4 regions of the Bariatricus sp. HCP28S3_F11 genome follow, and region 2 is predicted to be linked to each of the others. Evidence: predicted binding sites of a transcription regulator. Region 2 holds the regulator's gene; each other region holds the start of a gene.
The links. The regulator Rex, encoded in region 2, represses fermentation and respiration genes when NADH is low (regulators of the CRP and FNR family bind a similar motif). The targets are predictions, from matches to a motif close to ATTGTTAANTANTTAACAAT.
Positions count from the first base shown of each region.

Region 1: a site for Rex is predicted at 1,414-1,433, ahead of adhE (bifunctional acetaldehyde-CoA/alcohol dehydrogenase). Genes of this name have one in related genera too.
Region 3: a site for Rex is predicted at 2,078-2,097, ahead of ACTNBR_RS08150 (acyl-CoA carboxylase subunit beta). Genes of this name have one in related genera too.
Region 4: a site for Rex is predicted at 1,670-1,689, ahead of fucO (lactaldehyde reductase). Genes of this name have one in related genera too.

Region 1 is NZ_JBQHUC010000006.1:124,476-129,062, reverse strand. It holds gene adhE (bifunctional acetaldehyde-CoA/alcohol dehydrogenase) at 1-1,367, opposite strand, end outside; gene ACTNBR_RS04940 (lysostaphin resistance A-like protein) at 1,552-2,331, opposite strand; gene ACTNBR_RS04935 (hypothetical protein) at 2,578-3,222, shown strand; gene ACTNBR_RS04930 (class II aldolase/adducin family protein) at 3,151-3,699, opposite strand; gene ACTNBR_RS04925 (L-rhamnose isomerase) at 3,720-4,587, opposite strand, start outside.
Region 2 is NZ_JBQHUC010000008.1:11,520-16,106, forward strand. It holds gene ACTNBR_RS05600 (NADP-dependent isocitrate dehydrogenase) at 1-726, shown strand, start outside; gene ACTNBR_RS05605 (ABC-F family ATP-binding cassette domain-containing protein) at 770-2,695, opposite strand; gene ACTNBR_RS05610 (redox-sensing transcriptional repressor Rex) at 2,839-3,489, shown strand; gene ACTNBR_RS05615 (NAD(P)H-hydrate dehydratase) at 3,587-4,587, shown strand, end outside.
Region 3 is NZ_JBQHUC010000013.1:58,550-63,136, reverse strand. It holds gene ACTNBR_RS08155 (OadG family transporter subunit) at 1-526, opposite strand, end outside; gene ACTNBR_RS08150 (acyl-CoA carboxylase subunit beta) at 541-1,977, opposite strand; gene ACTNBR_RS08145 (2-isopropylmalate synthase) at 2,186-4,174, opposite strand; gene ACTNBR_RS08140 (D-alanyl-D-alanine carboxypeptidase family protein) at 4,355-4,587, opposite strand, start outside.
Region 4 is NZ_JBQHUC010000002.1:117,481-122,067, forward strand. It holds gene ACTNBR_RS01730 (hypothetical protein) at 1-166, opposite strand, end outside; gene ACTNBR_RS01735 (MATE family efflux transporter) at 166-1,485, opposite strand; gene fucO (lactaldehyde reductase) at 1,716-2,861, shown strand; gene ACTNBR_RS01745 (helix-turn-helix transcriptional regulator) at 3,099-3,389, shown strand; gene yihA (ribosome biogenesis GTP-binding protein YihA/YsxC) at 3,674-4,264, opposite strand; gene lon (endopeptidase La) at 4,280-4,587, opposite strand, start outside.

The sequences.
Region 1 (4,587 bases), on a different contig from region 2:
TTTTCTCTCCTTTCAGCAACGGTCTTGACATTGATTAAGTGTTTTACTCCAACGTTTTCAGAAACAGAGTTTCCTCCCCATGAACCACATCCAAGTGTCAGAGATGGAGCCAGCTTGAAGTTGTAAAGGTCTCCGATACCGCCATGAGAAGAAGGAGTATTCACAAGAATACGGCATGTCTTCATTGCTGCAGCATGTTTTGCCATTTTTTCTTTTTCGTTCGTATTAATGTACAGAGAAGATGTATGTCCATATCCGCCATCTGCAACAAGCTGTTCTGCCTTGGCAAGTGCTTCGTCAAATGTTTTTGCCTTGTACATTGCAAGTACCGGAGACAGTTTTTCATGTGCAAATTCTTCACTGATATCTACAGATTCCACTTCACCGATCAGGATCTTCGTCTCTGCCGGAACAGTCACGCCGGCCATCTCTGCAATCTTGGCAGCCTTCTGACCAACGATTTTCGCATTCAGTGCGCCGTTGATGATGATCGTTTTTCTAACCTTCTCGATCTCGTCGCCTTTCAGGAAGTAGCATCCTCTGTATTCAAACTCATCTCTGACCTGTTTGTAAATGCTCTCCAGTACCGTCACTGACTGCTCAGAAGCACAGATCATACCATTGTCAAATGTTTTGGAATGGATGATGGAGTTCACTGCCAGACGGATATCTGCTGTCTCATCAATAATAACCGGAGTATTTCCTGCTCCGACACCAAGTGCCGGTTTTCCTGAAGAGTAAGCAGCCTTAACCATTCCCGGACCACCTGTAGCAAGAATGATATCAGCATCCCGCATAACCATATTGGTAAGTTCCAGACTCGGAGCGTCGATCCAGCCGATGATTCCTTCCGGTGCACCTGCTTTTACTGCCGCTTCCAGAACAAGCTTTGCAGCAGCAATCGTAGATGCTTTTGCACGCGGATGCGGGCTGATAATGATTGCATTTCTTGTCTTCAATGCGATCAATGTCTTAAAGATTGCTGTTGAAGTCGGGTTTGTGGTCGGAATAACTGCGGCAACAAGGCCGATCGGTTCTGCAATTTTTTTAATTCCGTATATCGGATCTTCTTCGATCACACCGCAGGTCTTTGTATTTTTATAAGCGTTGTAAATATACTCTGATGCATAATGATTCTTGATTACTTTGTCTTCTACGATACCCATTCCGGTCTCTGCAACTGCCATTTTTGCAAGTGGGATACGGGCCTTATCTGCTGCTGTAGCCGCAGCCTTGAAAATCTTGTCTACCTGCTCCTGTGTATAAGTAGCAAAGACTTTCTGTGCTTCCTTCATCGCTTTCATTTTCGCTTCCAGCGCTTCCGGGTTGTCGATTATGGTTGGGATGTTGGTTTCCTGATTTGCCATTTTGAATCCTCCTGTAATGAAATAATGGAATCATAGTAGTTTGCTTATTGTTAATTAATTAACAATCTTTATAATGCTATTATATTGGATTCTATTTCTTTTGTCAACACAAATTGTTAAATAAATAACGATTTCAACATTGTGCATAATCAAACGCCAAAATCGCATAAAACACACAGCATATTTACCATTCTTTTTGTATCTGCATTATTCCCCACAGCCCGTATCCGGCAAGGATCAGCTCCAGAATAAGAAGGATTCTACCCAGACTGTCCGGAACAGAAAAGAGCATAAGTCCATATCCCCACATATTAAAAACAATATGAAGTGCAATCCCCGCCGCCAATGTGTCATATTTTCTTACCACATAACCGATCAATACTCCGATAACCCCGGCACAGATTCCCTGCGCCAGATTCAGATGGTAAATACCGAACAGTATCGCCTGCAAAAGATTCGCGATCCAGAACGCCAATCCTGCCTTTTCAAAATAATGGTGAATCAAACCGCGGAAAATCAGTTCCTCCACAATCGGAGCAAGAAGAACCGTATATATAATAATAGGGAGAGACATCGTTCCCATTCCCGAATTTCCGAGTAGCTGTTCATAATCTTCCAACGCCTTTGGAAGGAGAATTTGTATGGCAATCATCATAAGGCTGCTGATTCCCTGGACCCCGATTCCGACTGCCGCCAGGTAAAGCGGTGCTCTTCGAACTTTCCCTACATCCTGCACCGGGGAAAACCGGTATCCTGTCTCGAACCGATACCAGATTCCGATCAGCATGATCAAGATCAATGTGATCGGCACTGCATTAACTGCAAGTGTCGGAGCTGTTCCCAGAATCTGATATGACATGATATTCATCAGCGACTGAAGCATCAGTACTGCCGGCAATACCAGAAATCCCAATACAAACGCCGTCACCCTCTGCTTCCATGATTTATATTTCCTATTCTTCACACGCCAAGTCTCCTTTCATACTTCCTCGGTATCCCGTCATATAGCGGTTCATATTATCCGTTATTTTATCACCTTTTTTCCACTCGTACAACGCCAATTTCTATACAGTCGTATCCTCTGATTCTTATGGATTCCACCCGCGGGAACATTGACTGTACCTCCCGCAAATGTTATAATGTATCATAATACAAAGCACCACTGAAATGAATTCATCATACAGTCTATTTAAGAATCAGGGGGCTGTCTATGTCCAAAGAAAATTATTTTCAAAAAGCACTATCCAATTTTACATTTGAAGTAGCAAGCGACGGTGCCATCCGCCATCTGGCCGGGCACGGATATACCGTCCCCCAGATATCCAAAAAGCTTAATTTTCCCACACCTTATGAACGGATTCAGCGAATCGTATGGGAATCGATGCTGGACAACCGCATACTTCTTCTGGAAGAGCCCGGAAATGCAGGCATTCACAAAAAAATCTCCTACATTCAGGATAGGGACAGCTACGGAAGAACCAGCTTCCGTCAGGTTATTGTCAGTGAAGCTACGCTGCCGGAGATTCATTGGACTACCTATACTTATGATCCCGATACGCATGGTCCACTTTCCGACTTACTTTCCGCAAAATATGCTACAAATTCTGAAGATGCCTATGCATCCTGCGATTTCGGTCTGCGGCTTTTGAAAGATCCTGCAGGATTCTCAGACTCTCTCAAGGTTCTGGAGGAAAATCAAAGAGAGTATATCCTCGGTCTTCCCTGGGTAAGCTCCGTCGTCTACCACCGGCTCGATTTGCGGATGCGGACGATTCTTGTCAGATTATATGAAAATGACCTCTATCAGGGATGCTGTTATTTTGGAACAACCGGCGAGAAAGTTATTTTGAACTGAATTGCCGGAAAGCTTTTTTATCTTTAGGGTAAGTGCAATGACGTTCGTTGTATGTGCATGGTAAATGACTCTGTGCGCACCATTGGTTGCCAACTTTTTCACTTCATGATTCATAAGATGGCTAGGCAGTTCACTGGTCGGTCTTCCTCCGTTTACCAGGCCCCAGCAGATTCTGTAATTTTCACCTTTTTCATCCAATTCTATGATACAGATGCTGTCTTCCGGATCCAGGATGACGTTGCGGAAATATTTTCCGCTTCCTGTTACCATGAAGAATTCTCCTGCCAATTCAGGCACAGAAGTTCCGATTTCTTTCCATTCTCCGTCAAGACTGAGATATTCTTTTACTTCTTCAACCTCTTCCTCTTTCATGCGGTAAGACAGGTTTCCGCCATTTCTCTCATGCCATCCCTGCTCCCATCCGTCATTACACATACGAATAAATCCCTGTACAAATTTTACATCCATAATACTCATAATCTTTTCTCCTTCCAAATTTAGTTTCTCTTGCTGAGTACTTCTGCTTCGTATTTTTCTACTTCTTCAAACCAGCCTTCAGATGCCACACCACATCTTCTGCAGTATTCTTCCCAGACATCTCCCAGCGGAAGTGTCTTGATTTCTTCCTGGAGCACCATTTTCTTAGACATCTGATTCGTATCCTGAAGTTCTTTAAGCATCTCGTTTGGTGTGCAAAGGGCATTTAAGAGTGCTTTCTGGAAACTTCTGAATCCGGTTACCCATGCAGAAATACGGTTAATGGATGCATCAAAGTAATCCAGTGCGATATAAGTACGTTCTATACCTCTTTCGCAGCAGACAATTTCTTTTGCGATTTCTTTTGTCTCATCATCAAACAGAACCACATGGTCGGAATCCCAGCGAATCGGCCGTGTCACATGCAAAGCAATCTCCGGGAAAAATGTAAGTAATGCCGGAATTTTATCTGAGACAACTTCTGTCGGATGATAATGTCCGTTATCCATAAGCGGCAGGCATTTATCAATATTTGCCGCTGCATAGCTGAGTGCATATTCTGCGGATCCCACCGTATAAGCCTCGACTCCGATACCAAACACCTTAGACTCTACACATGGTTTTAACATCTTTGGATCGTATGGTTCAGAAAGGCTCTCATCAATTGATTCTTTATAGCGCACTCTCGGTCCCATACGGTCCGCTGGGATATCCTTGTATCCATCGCCTGTCCAGATATTCATAACACATGGGATTCCTGTCTGCTCAGCAAAGTAAGAGGAAATACGTACGCATGCTTTTCCATGCTCGATCCAGAATCTTCTCGTCTCTTCATCCGGACTGGACAGCGTCAGACCGTCTTTCACCTTATCATGTGAGAAAAATGTC
Region 2 (4,587 bases):
GCAGAGGACGGAACCGAGACGAGAGAGCTGGTTCATAATTTTACCGGATCCGGAATTGTTCAGGGCATGCATAATATTGATCAGTCAATCGAGAGTTTTGCAAGAAGCTGTTTTAACTATGCACTGGATACGAAACAGGATCTCTGGTTTGCAACGAAAGATACGATTTCCAAGAAATACGACCATACCTTTAAAGATATTTTTCAGGAGATTTTTGATGCAGATTACAAAGAGAAGTTTGAAGAAGCCGGAATCGAGTATTTCTATACGCTGATCGACGATGCCGTAGCACGTGTGATGAAGTCTGAAGGCGGTTATATCTGGGCATGTAAGAACTATGACGGTGATGTGATGAGTGACATGGTTTCTTCCGCATTCGGATCACTGGCCATGATGACTTCCGTGCTGGTATCTCCGGAAGGATACTATGAATATGAGGCAGCACACGGAACGGTACAGCGGCACTATTACAAGCACCTGAAAGGAGAAGAAACATCTACTAACTCCGTGGCAACGATCTTTGCATGGACGGGGGCACTCAGAAAACGTGGTGAGATGGATGGAAATCAGGAGCTGATGGATTTTGCCGATAAGCTGGAAAAGGCAACGATCGATACAATTGAAAGCGGAAATATGACTAAAGATCTTGCACTGATCACGACGCTTCCAAATCCGACTGTATTGAACAGCGAAGATTTTATCAAAGCGATCGCTGAGAGATTGTAAATAAAAACAGGAAAAACGCGCCGATAAGGCGCGTTTTTAACAGTTATTCAGCCAGCTCTTCCCATTTTTCATAGAGCTCTTCCAGCTCTTCTTCATTTGCAGCCTTTTCCTTTGCCAGTTCCTGACACCGGACGGAATTGGTATAGATTTCTTCCTGCATAAGAAGCGTATCGATCTCCTGGTTTCGTTCTTCCAGCCGGGTAATGCGTTCTTCCGTCTTTTTCAGTTCGTTCTGACGCTTCCGGATTCTTGCTTGTTCTTCTTTCTGTTCCTGCCAGCTCATTTTGGACTGGGACATTGAAGAAGTGCCTTCATTCGTAGATTGCTTGTCTGAAATATTGCCACCGGCGTATGCCGTCGTGAGTTCCTCTTTCTTTTCGAGATAGTAATCGTAGTTTCCAATATAATTTACAAAAGTATGGTTCACCAGGTCAAGAATACGCGTGGCTGTCTGGTTGATGAAATAACGGTCATGGGACACATAAAGTACGGTTCCGGTGTACTCATTCAATGCATTTTCCAAAATTTCTTTCGAAGCGATGTCCAGGTGGTTCGTAGGCTCGTCCAAAATCAGGAAGTTCGCCTCGGAGAGCATCAGCTTTGCAAGAGATACTCGTCCGCGTTCTCCGCCGCTCAAATCACCGATCATCTTAAATACATCATCGCCTGTGAATAAAAATGCAGCTAGAACATTCCGGATCTGTGTATTCGTAAGTGTCGGATAATCATCGGAGATCTCTTCAAAGATCGTTTTTTCCATGTGAAGTACGTGATGTTCCTGATCGTAGTAACCGATATGTACATTGGTTCCCAGTGTAAAGCTTCCCGAATCCGCCGCGATCACATTGTTCAAAATCTTAAGCAGTGTCGTTTTCCCTGTTCCGTTATCGCCTACGATGGCTACATGTTCACCTCGCTTAATCTCGAAGCTGACATCCTGAAAAAGGACCTGGGGAGCAAATGATTTTCCAAGGCCTTCAACGCGAAGCACGTCGTTCCCGCTCACACAGGAAGGCTCCAGGCTTAAATGAATATCGGTATTCAGCTCAACCGGTTTTTCAACAGGTGTGATTTTGTTTAACAGCTTTTCCCGGCTTTCCGCACGTCGGATTGATTTCTCCCGATTGAAGGAACGAAGCTTTTCGATGACTGCCTCCTGATGCTTGATTTCCCGTTGCTGATTCAGATATTCTTTCAGCCTTGCGTCTCTGAGCTGCTGTTTCTTCTGGGCATAATCTGAATAATTTCCCATATATGTCATCAGTGTACCGCTTTCAATCTCCAGCACTTTCGTTACGACACGATTCAAAAAATAACGGTCGTGGGAGACGATGAGCACTGCACCGGAGTAATTCAGCAGGTAGTTCTCAAGCCATGCGATTGAATTCATATCCAAGTGATTGGTAGGCTCATCCAGCAGTAAAATATCCGGTTTCGTCAGCAGAAGTTTGCCGAGGGAAACACGTGTCTTCTGGCCGCCGGAAAGGGCGTCCACCGGTTTCTGAAATTCATCCTCAGTAAACCCAAGGCCTTTAAGAACACCGACCAGTTCGCTTTTATAAGAATAGCCGTCAGCACGTTCAAATGCAGCGGTAAGTCTATGATAAGTGTCAAGTTTCATCTGAAGTGCGTCACCGGTCAGCGTACTGATTTCCAGTTCCAGTGCACGAATCTGACGTTCCATTTCGATAATCTCAGATTTGGCGGTGCGGACTTCTTCGTAAATGGTATTCCCGCTCATCAGGTCCTGGTGCTGGGCAAGATAGCCCATTGTTTTTCCTTTGGTAAGAATTACATCACCGTCATCACTATTCAATTCACCGACGATCATTTTCAAAATTGTGGATTTCCCGGCGCCGTTCAGACCGACCAGCGCCGCTTTCTCACGGTCTTCTATATGAAAGGAGCCTTTATTCACAATAACCTGCTCCCCAAAGGATTTCGTTAAATTGTGGCATGCCAGTATCATTTTCAAACCTCCTTATACTGTAGAAATAGGTACTGTCTACCTCATTATATCGGAAATACAATAAAAAACAACTATTAAGTTTGACTTTTTTATGTCATTTTTATATAATGAAATTTAGAATAAGAATGGAAGGTGGATGTCAGGTGGAAGAAAGAGAAATATCTCAGGCAGTAATCAGAAGACTTCCGAGATACTATCGTTATCTTGGCGAATTGCTGGAACACGGTGTGGAACGAATATCCTCCAACGATTTGAGCAAGAGAATGAAAGTAACTGCATCCCAGATTCGTCAGGACCTTAATAATTTTGGTGGATTTGGACAACAGGGATACGGGTATAATGTAAAATACTTATATACGGAAATAGGGAAAATTCTGGGACTGGACAACCAACATAACATGGTCATTATCGGTGCCGGTAATCTTGGACAGGCACTGGCTAATTATGCAGCATTTGAAAAAAGAGGTTTTGTATTAAAAGGATTATTTGACGTGAATCCACGACTTGTGGGAATTACGATCCGCGGTGTGGAGATCCGGATGATGGATGAACTGAGTGATTTTATTCAGAAGAATGATATTGAAATCGGAGTACTTGCGATTCCGAAGACAAGAGCCATAGATGTTGCGAATGTTCTGGTTGATAATGGTGTGCGGGCGATCTGGAATTTTGCACATACAGATTTGAATCTTCCGGATAATATTATTGTTGAGAACGTGCATTTATCGGAGAGTCTGATGAGACTTTCATACAATATAACACGTTATAATATGGAACATACAGATAATTCATAATTCGACAGAATGTGTTACACACATTTTGCCTGAATCGGCGTAATGAGAGAAGAGTTCCGGCTGCGGGGCTCTTTATTGCGTATTGGAAGGTGAGAATATGAAATATATATTGACGGCTAAACAGATGAAAGCGGCGGACGGAAGAATGATCCATGAGATCGGGATTCCTTCGCTGGTACTGATGGAACGTGCGGCGCTTCAGTGTATGGCTGCAATGAAAGAAGAGCAGATTGATCTGTCCTATGCACTGGTGGTATGCGGCTCCGGCAACAACGGTGGAGACGGATTCGCGGTGGCAAGACTGCTTGCCGAAGAAGGAAAAAGGGTCGATGTGTGTTTTGCCGGAAAATTGGAATCCAGGAGTGAAGAAACGAAGCAGCAGATGCATATTCTGGAAAATCTGGGCGTGTCTGTAGGAAACACTTTACCGGAGAAGGAATATAGTGTTATTATAGATGCCGTATTTGGAATCGGGCTTTGCCGAAATATCGAAGGACATTACCAGAATGTGATTGAACAAATGAACCGGTATCAGGGATACAAAGTTGCGATTGATACTCCGTCCGGAATTTCCGCTGACACCGGGGAAGTACTGGGATGTGCGTTCCGGGCTGATTTGACAGTCACGTTTGCATACGCTAAGGCAGGTCAGGTTTTCTTTCCGGGTTCCGAGTATGCGGGGAAAGTACTGGTAAAGGATATCGGCATTACGGATCCGGGCTTTGAAAACCGGGACGATCTTTATTTTATGCTGGAAAAACAGGATGTGATTTCCAGGATGCCGGAGAGAAAGCCGGATTCCAATAAAGGAAGCTATGGAAGGGTTCTTCTTATTGCCGGAAGTAGGGGAATGTCGGGGGCAGCGTACTTAAGTGCCCATGCGGCGTACATGGTAGGCGCAGGCCTTGTACGGATATACACGGAAGAATCCAACAGACAGATTCTTCAGCAGCTTCTGCCGGAAGCTATTATCACGACTTATGATGAGATGGCCTTAGATTGTTTCCGGGAACTTCCAGATCTGCTTCAATGGGCAGATGTGGTCTGCATCGGATGCGGACTTGGAATTTCAGAGTATTCGCGGAGACTTTTTAAAAT
Region 3 (4,587 bases), on a different contig from region 2:
TGAATATCAAAACACAAAATACAGTTCCCATACCTAATAATGTATTCAAACCGGCTTTCTTAAGAATCTCGCCCGTGCTGAAGGAAGCATTTACCGTAAATGACTCCAGCTTCAGATTCTCATCAAATGTAAACTCCAGATCAGCTTCTCTGTCTGAGAATTCTGCCGGTGCAGTTACCGTCAGAGTCGTACTGCTGGTCTTGAATTCATAGTCTCCGTGACTGATGTACTGTCCGCATTCATCCGCTGACGCACTCCATCCTTCTAATGCAGTAATAAAATCTTCTGCCTCCATCTGGACGCCGGTCTGGGACTCAAACTGTGCCATCAGATAGCCCTGATTCCAGTCTGACATGCTGCTGACCTGCTCACCTGAGATACCGCCGCTTGCAACGATATTCAATACCTGTTCACAGCTCTGCTCGATGGTCTCCGGATCATACTGGATTCCTTTCGCATTACCGCAGCCGGTAAAGGCAAACGCAAGTGCCAGAATGCAGATTAATAAACTGATTTTTTTCTTCACTTTGCTTCACCTCACTAAACTGTTCCGTGTTTCTTGGAAGGACGTTCTTCCCTCTTTGTAAATAACATCTCAAATGCGCCGATCACATATTTTCTTGTGTCGGCCGGTTCAATGATCGTATCTACATAGCCTCTTCTTGCAGCAGAAAGCGGGCTTGACTGAAGTTCCTGATACTCCGCTGCTTTTTCTTTTAATGTATCGGCATCTGCATCTGCGTACATGATCTTTGCTGCCATATCAGCTTCCATCATACCGATCTCAGCGTTCGGCCATGCATAAACCATGTCTGCTCCGATGGATTTGCTGTTCATGGTCACATATGCGCTTCCGTATGCTTTTCCGGTTACAACAGTAACTTTCGGTACGGTTGCATCGGCGAATGCATAGGTAAGTGATGCCATTGCTTTCGCAAGATTCTTCTCCGAACATACAGCTGCCTTGAATCCTGTTACATTGGTAAGTGTCAGGACCGGAATTCCAAATGCATCACAGAATTTCACAAATCCGGCTGCTTTCTTGCATCCTCTTGCTGAAAGAGAACCGTCGAATTCTTCTGCTGCCTTTCCTTCTTCATCAAATACTTTTGAGCGGTTTGCCACTGCTCCTACGGTCATTCCGTTAAGACGGATAAAACCGGTCACCATATCTTTTGCGTATTCTTTCTTTGTTTCGAAGAAAACGCCGCTATCTGAAAGCATTGACAGAACAATGGATGGGTCCTCGGCTGCATTTTCAATATCTTCACAGATCCGGTTCAGATCATCGGTACATTCATCATAAGAATCGTTATCCTCATTATTTGCCGGAAGCATACATACGAGTTCACGGATATTTTCCAGGATCTCTTCTTCTGTTCCGACTGCATCCACCATTCCGGATTCCTCGCTCTGGAACTTAGCGCAGGATGTGTCACATTTCTTAATTTCATTTCCGACGATTGCATTCGGAGAGTTCACAAATAATCTGCCCTTTGTCTCCATAAATGTGAAATCAGTCAGTGCTGCAGCTGTTGCGAGTCCACCGCCGCAATTTCCGAAAATAGCAGTAATCTGTGGAATAACGCCAGAAGCCATTGCCTGTTTGTAGTAGAGACTTCCAAATGCATTCAGTGCGTCTGTTGCTTCCTGAAGACGCATACCTGCACAGTCAATAAGTCCAATGACCGGTGCACCCATCTTCATTGCCATGTCATAGATATGTGCGATCTTTCTTGCATGCATCTCACCAATCGCGCCCTTTAAAACAGTCGCGTCCTGGCTGTACACATAGACAAGATTACCGTCAATGACTCCATAACCGGTAATGACACCATCTGCCGGAGTCTCTTTCTCCTGCATGTTGAAATCTGTCGTTCTTGCTGTTACTGCTCCGCCGATTTCAACAAAACTTCCCGAATCAAGCAATGCAGCAATTCTCATGCCTGCCGGATTTGATGTTGTTGTGTTACTCATAAATCTAGCCCTCCATTTTATAATTTTAATATAAACCAAATTTTCTGCCGAGTTTATTATACTTGTATTTTCTGGAAACTGCAACATTTTTCGCGAATAACTCGTTAATAATTTCACATTGTATTAAAAAAAGACCAAAGACAACAAGGGGACGAGTGACTAGGGTCACCGGTCACCCGTCACCCCTAGTCACTCGCCCCCTTGTCACCTATTTCTGATTCCGGAACTGTACCGGTGTCATATTATACGCTTTTTTGAACAGCCGGTTAAAATGCTCCACGTTCTGATATCCAACAGAAAGCGCGATATTTTCCACGGTCATACTGCTGCTCTTAAGCATGGCTCTGGCTTTTTTCATACGGACTTTCTTTACGATGTCCCCGAACGTCATACCTGATTTTTCTTTGATGTATTTGGACAGGTACGGCTTGGAAAGGAAGAATTTCTCAGAGAGGTCATCCAGAGAAACATCCAGATAGTTTGCCTGAATATAATTCATGATCTCAAGCATACGTTCGTCCTTACACTCATCTGCTGTTTTGATCTCTTCAATTTTATTAACCGCAACTGCCAGTGCATCGATGGATGCGTGGATAATGTCTGCATCAATGCCGACTCCCCAGTATGTATGTCCGTTGCAGATAATACCGACATATGCACATGCCTTGGAAGAAGATCCCTTTGTCAGAGAATGTTCTTCATAGAAGGACAGCTCGTAGCTGATGTTGAAATACTGCTTGATCGCATTGCTTACCGCATCGAGACGTCCATTACCGGATGCTGTCACGATCCGTTTGCTGTTCGCATGCGAAATGGTTGCTGTCGCAAGGATTCCGTCTTCCTGTTTGAAATGACACTCATCAATCGTAAAGACACCTTTGTAATTGACATAATTGTCCTCGAAAATATGGTAAACCCATTCCGGAGTCAGCTCTTTGTGAGCCTTGTCGGATACATCTTTTACGAGATATCCCACTTCTTCCTTCATCTCCTTCGGCAGATTGATACCGAAGTTCTGCTTTAATATGTAGTTGACGCCGCCCTTACCGGACTGGCTGTTGATACGGATAACATCCTTGTCATAGGTACGTCCCACATCTTTCGGATCGATCGGCAGATACGGAACCGTCCATTTATCGCATTCTTTCTCTTCCCTGAAGGCCATACCTTTCGCGATCGCATCCTGATGGGATCCGGAAAATGCGGTAAATACCAGATCTCCTGCATACGGCTGACGTTCGTAAACATGCATTCTGGTAAGACGCTCATAGGTCTCACGGATTTCCATCATGTTGGAGAAATCCAGTCCCGGATCAACACCGTGTGAGAACATGTTCATAGCCAGTGTGATAATGTCCACGTTACCGGTACGTTCTCCATTTCCAAACAGCGTTCCCTCGATACGCTCTGCTCCGGCAAGTACACCAAGCTCTGCGGTTGCCACACCACATCCTCTGTCATTGTGTGGATGCAGGCAGAGGATCACGCCATCGCGATGGCTGAGGTGTTTGTCTACATATTCTACCTGGCTTGCAAATACATGCGGCATTGCGTTCTCTACGGTTGTCGGAATGTTGATGATTGCTTTCTTATCCGGGGTCGGCTGCCATACATCCAGAACGGCGTTGCACACTTCCACTGCGTAATCCACTTCGGTTCCCGGGAAGCTTTCCGGACTGTACTGGAAGGTGAAATTTCCTTCTGTCTCATCAGCCAGTGTCTTCAAAAGTTTCGCTCCGTCGATCGCGATCTTCTTGATCTCCTCTTTACTCTTGCGGAACACCTGCTCACGCTGAGCAACGGATGTCGAATTGTAAAGGTGTACAACCGCATGGGGCGCTCCCTTTACTGCTTCAAATGTTTTCTTGATGATATGTTCACGTGCCTGAGTCAGTACCTGTACGGTCACATCGTCCGGAATCATATTCTTCTCGATCAAAGTGCGCATGAACTGATATTCTGTCTCGGATGCTGCCGGAAAACCGACTTCGATCTCTTTAAATCCGACTTTAACTAACAACTGGAAGAATTCCAGCTTCTCCTCCAGGCTCATCGGCTCGATCAGTGCCTGATTGCCGTCACGCAGATCCACACTGCACCAGATCGGTGGTTTCTCAATGTAATCCTTCTTCGCCCAGTCATAACTGACTTCCGGCGGCATAAAATATTGTCTTTCATACTTTTCAAAATTCTTCATCGTGTTCTCTCCTTCTATAAATACTCAAGAATGTAATTTGTCTGAATTATAGGAATTTTTCAGTCTTCGCGCAAAATTCATAAATATTCGTCAATGTTCTTGCTCTATTTTGTTGTACTCACATATCCTAACACATCTATATTATAAAGTCCAGCGACAAATTTAAGCAATTTAATTGATCTAATTTATCATCATGTATTTTTTACAGATTTTTCGGAATACCCAGGCATAGTTTTTCACCGGAATCTCCTCTTCAATGACCAGAGGGTACTTTTTTAGTACTTCTCCATTCAAAGTATAGCATACATAGCCCGCTTCTGTTCCTTTCGTCACCGGTGCCTGCATTGTTTCTTCCTGGCAGACAGTCACCTCTACCTGTTCCGACTCCGATAAAAGAACCTGCAGTTCCTTCT
Region 4 (4,587 bases), on a different contig from region 2:
CCGTACTTACGCAGCCCTGCAAATTTTCCATAATCAATCCTTCTAATTCATTTTCACAGATGTCCTCACCGGCTGTTTCTGTATTTTCTATCGAACTCTTGGCATTTCCGCATCCTGATAAAAACGTAACTGCACTAACCAATATGATTATAAAAAACTTTTTCATTATTTCTCATGCACCTTTCTCCTGACGATGAAAAAGCACACTACCTGCATGGCAATCGTCAGAATCCACGATACAGGATAAGAGATAAACAGCACCGAAAGGGACCTGTAACGTGGGAAAATGCCAAATATCCACACAATTCGGGTTCCTACAGTTCCCACGATGGAGAGCAACATCGGCGCTGCGGAAAATCCCATGCCGCGCATGGCTCCCGGAAACAGATCCATAAATCCGCACAGAAAATAAGTAAGTGTTGTATACGAAAGGATCTCCATTCCACAGCGGATCACTTCTTCATTCTCCGTATAAATTCTTAGAATCTGACTGCCAAATATGTAAGATCCTCCTCCAAGTACCAGCGCAACAATCATACTCAGAATCATACAGTCCACCAGAATCTTATCCATTCGCTTCCATTTTCTGACTCCGTAATTCTGGCTTGTGAAACTCATGCATGCCTGCGTCACCGAATTGACCGACACAAAAAGGAATCCCAGAATATTATTTGCCGCCGTATAACCTGCCATTGCGATCGAACCGAACGAATTCACCGAGGACTGCAGAAGCACATTGGAGAAATTGATGACCGTACTCTGTATCCCGGCCGGCACACCTACCTGGAATATCTGTTTCAAATAGCAGCCCTTCAGCATGAGTTTGGAGAAGCGGAACTGATAGCTTCCTTCTGACCGATATAGACAGCGCAACACCAAAATACAGGAAATCATCTGGGAAAACACGGTCGCAATCGCAACCCCCGCAACGGCCAGATGGAACACGATAACCAGAATCATATTCAAAACCGCATTGATCACGCCGGATATGATCAAGAAGATCAGAGGACGTTTTGTATCGCCGACCGCCCGCAAAATGGCTGCCCCGTAATTATATAACATAAAAAAAGGCATCCCCAGAAAATAGATACGCATATAAAGTGTGGACTGCTCGATAACGTCTGCCGGTGTCGCCATCAGCTCAAGTGCAAATTTTGAAAAAAATATTCCCACAAAGACCATCACGATTCCGCTGATTGCGGCAAATGCGATCGAAGTATGAACCGTTTCCGACATCTGCCGGTCTTTTCCCGCGGCAAAAAACCTGGCAGCCAGTACATTTGTCCCAAGTGAAATCCCCATAAACAGATTCACGAACATATTGATCAGCGCTGTGGTCGAGCCGACCGCCGCCAGTGCCTGACTTCCCGCGAATCTCCCCACCACAATGACATCTACCGCATTAAACATCAGCTGCAGAATCCCGGAAAGCATAAGCGGCAATGAAAAAGAAACCAATTTATCCATAATGGTGCCATTACACATATCAATCTCATATTTATTCTTATTCAAATCCTCATCCCCCTTTACCACTAATCACTATAAGTCAATTCTTCGGAAATGTCAATTTTCCCGGAAGCCCTTTCGGCTTCATTTCAGAATTTTTCAAGATAATTATTTGTCAAAAGTTACAGATTCTTCATTCTGTAACTTTCTTTCGGAGCCAAATATTGTTAAAATAATATCAGAAATAAAAAGTAAAGGAGAAATTAAAAATGGCAAACAGAATTATGTTGAATGAAACTTCTTATCATGGTGCAGGTGCTATCGCTGAAATCGCAACAGAAGCAAAGGCACACGGATTCAAAAAAGCATTCGTATGCTCAGATCCGGACCTGATCAAATTCAACGTTACTTCCAAAGTAACAGATATTCTTGACAAAGAAGGACTTGCTTATGAGATCTATTCTGACATCAAGGCAAACCCGACCATCGAGAATGTTCAGCATGGTGTTGCAGCTTTCAAGGCATCCGAGGCAGACTACATCGTTGCAATCGGCGGCGGTTCTTCTATGGATACTGCAAAAGCAATCGGCATCATCATCGCTAACCCGGAATTTGAAGATGTAAGAAGTCTGGAAGGCGTTGCTCCTACCACAAAACCATGTGTACCGATCATCGCAGTTCCTACAACAGCAGGTACCGCTGCAGAAGTAACCATCAACTACGTTATCACAGATGTTGAGAGAAAGCGTAAATTCGTTTGCGTAGACCCACACGATATGCCAATCATCGCAATCGTTGACCCGGATATGATGTCTTCTATGCCGAAGGGACTGACCGCATCAACCGGTATGGACGCTCTGACACATGCAATCGAAGGTTATACCACCAAAGGCGCATGGGAAATGACTGATATGTTCCATCTCAAAGCAATCGAGATCATTTCCAAATCGCTCCGCGGCGCTGTTGCCAACACCAAAGAAGGCCGCGAAGGAATGGCACTCGGCCAGTACATCGCAGGTATGGGATTCTCAAATGTTGGTCTTGGAATCGCTCATTCTATGGCTCACACTCTGGGCGCTGTTTATGACACTCCGCATGGTGTTGCCTGCGCAATGATGCTCCCGATCGTTATGGAATACAACCAGGAATGCACCGGCGAGAAATATCGTGAAATTGCTCGCGCTATGGGCGTAAAAGGTGTAGACGAAATGTCCGAAGCAGAATACAGAAAAGCTGCGATCGATGCAGTACGTCAGCTCTCTGAAGATGTTGGAATCCCAGCTAAACTGGAAGCCATCAAAGAAGAAGATCTTGACTTCCTGGCCAAGTCCGCTCATGCAGATGCATGCGCACCTGGGAATCCGAAGGATGCTTCTGTAGAAGATCTGAAAGGATTGTTCCGGAAGGTTATGTAGGGGTTTTAGTCCGCCGCAGGGAGGGTGTGAAAGGAGTCGCTCCGAGGCTCTACTCCCTGCGACTTGTGAACTCGAAGATGTAAACAGAATCCCGGTGTAGTCGGCAAATGTGCCTCCTGCACCGGGATTCTGACATCTTCGGTTCCCAATTCTCCGGTCGTGCCGCTTAACCTCCGCTCCTTCCTTTCACACCCTCCCTACGGCTCACTCAAACTTCCTATACATCGAATAGGGGCGATGGGGGACGCCTTTGCTGCGCTCGGCTGGGATTGGGAGTTTTATGGGGAGAAGCTTCAGGTGCTTAGGGAGAAGAGGAATCTGACTCAGGAGCAGTTGTTTGTATCGCGGGCGGCGATTTCGAAATGGGAAAATGGACGGGGCTTTGCTGTTCTGGGATTATGCCAGCTGATTCGCAGGAAAAGTCTGTTCAAAGTGGATCAAGACATCCTGGCCGGTCTCCTCCTCTCCGCAACCCTGGTCAGCCTCTATCACGATCTCTTAGAACTATCATCTCAAACCAAACATTAACCCTCCCCCATACAATTCCCAGTGACAGGCAGCCCTCCTAGGCTGCCTGAATGCGTCCCTTCCACACCCACCAAGTTCTCCCGTCTTGAACCTACCAGGAATCAGGCATACTCTGAATGCAGAGGTTAAGCAGAGGAGGCGGAAAACGCAAATCCTACAGCATGTAAAAAAAACTGAGATGCGAGCCACACTTGGCGAACATCTCAGTTTTTACTACATGCTGTTGATTTGCGGTTGCAGCCTCCGGCGCGTCGGCGCATTCAGAGTATGCCTGATTCCGTCCCTCAAGACAAAGAACAAACCTCCTCTGCCAGCTCCCATATCTCTTCCCGTCCCTGCTTCGTCTCCGCAGAAAACGGAATCACAACCGTCCCCGGCTGAAGCTTAAGTCCTTCCTTGATTGCTTTCACCTGCTTCTGGATCTGACTTCTCTTGATCTTATCCAGCTTTGTCGCAATAATGATCGGGTTGTATCCCTGCGCCACGATCCAATCGTACATCATCTTATCATTCGCTGAAGGATCATGCCGGATATCAATCAGCAGAAAGACCGCTTTCAACTGTTTTGATCCGTGCAGATACCGTTCGATCAGCTGTCCCCACTGGATTTTTTCCTGTTCCGATACTTTCGCGTATCCATATCCCGGCAGATCGACAAGATAAACCGCTTCATTGATATTATAGAAATTGATCGTCTGCGTTTTTCCCGGTTTCGCTGAAATACGCGCATACGATTTCCGGTTCATCAGTGCGTTGATGAGGGAGGACTTTCCTACATTTGACTTCCCGGCAAATGCGATCTCAGGCAGCGTATTGTCCGGAAGTTTACTGGTGATTCCGCACACTGTTTCCAGATTTACATTCTTAATAACCACTCTCCATTCACCTCCCTATTCCGCACAGATTTCCGACCCTGCGCAAACATCCTTCTCATAACAGTCTTCTACTCCTTCGCAGGCATCCTTTTCCACACAAATCGCGTGTTCCAGCACTTCCCTCATATGGGCCACCGGTATGATTTCCAGTCCTTTTGTAATCTCTGAGGAAATTTCTTCCACATCTTTCGTATTTTCCTTCGGCACGAGAACCGTATGGATTCCTGCGTTCTTGGCCGCCAGAAGTTTCTCCTTGAGCCCGCCGATCGGTAATACACGACCACGCAGTGTAATTTCACCGGTCATCGCAAGATCTGCGCACA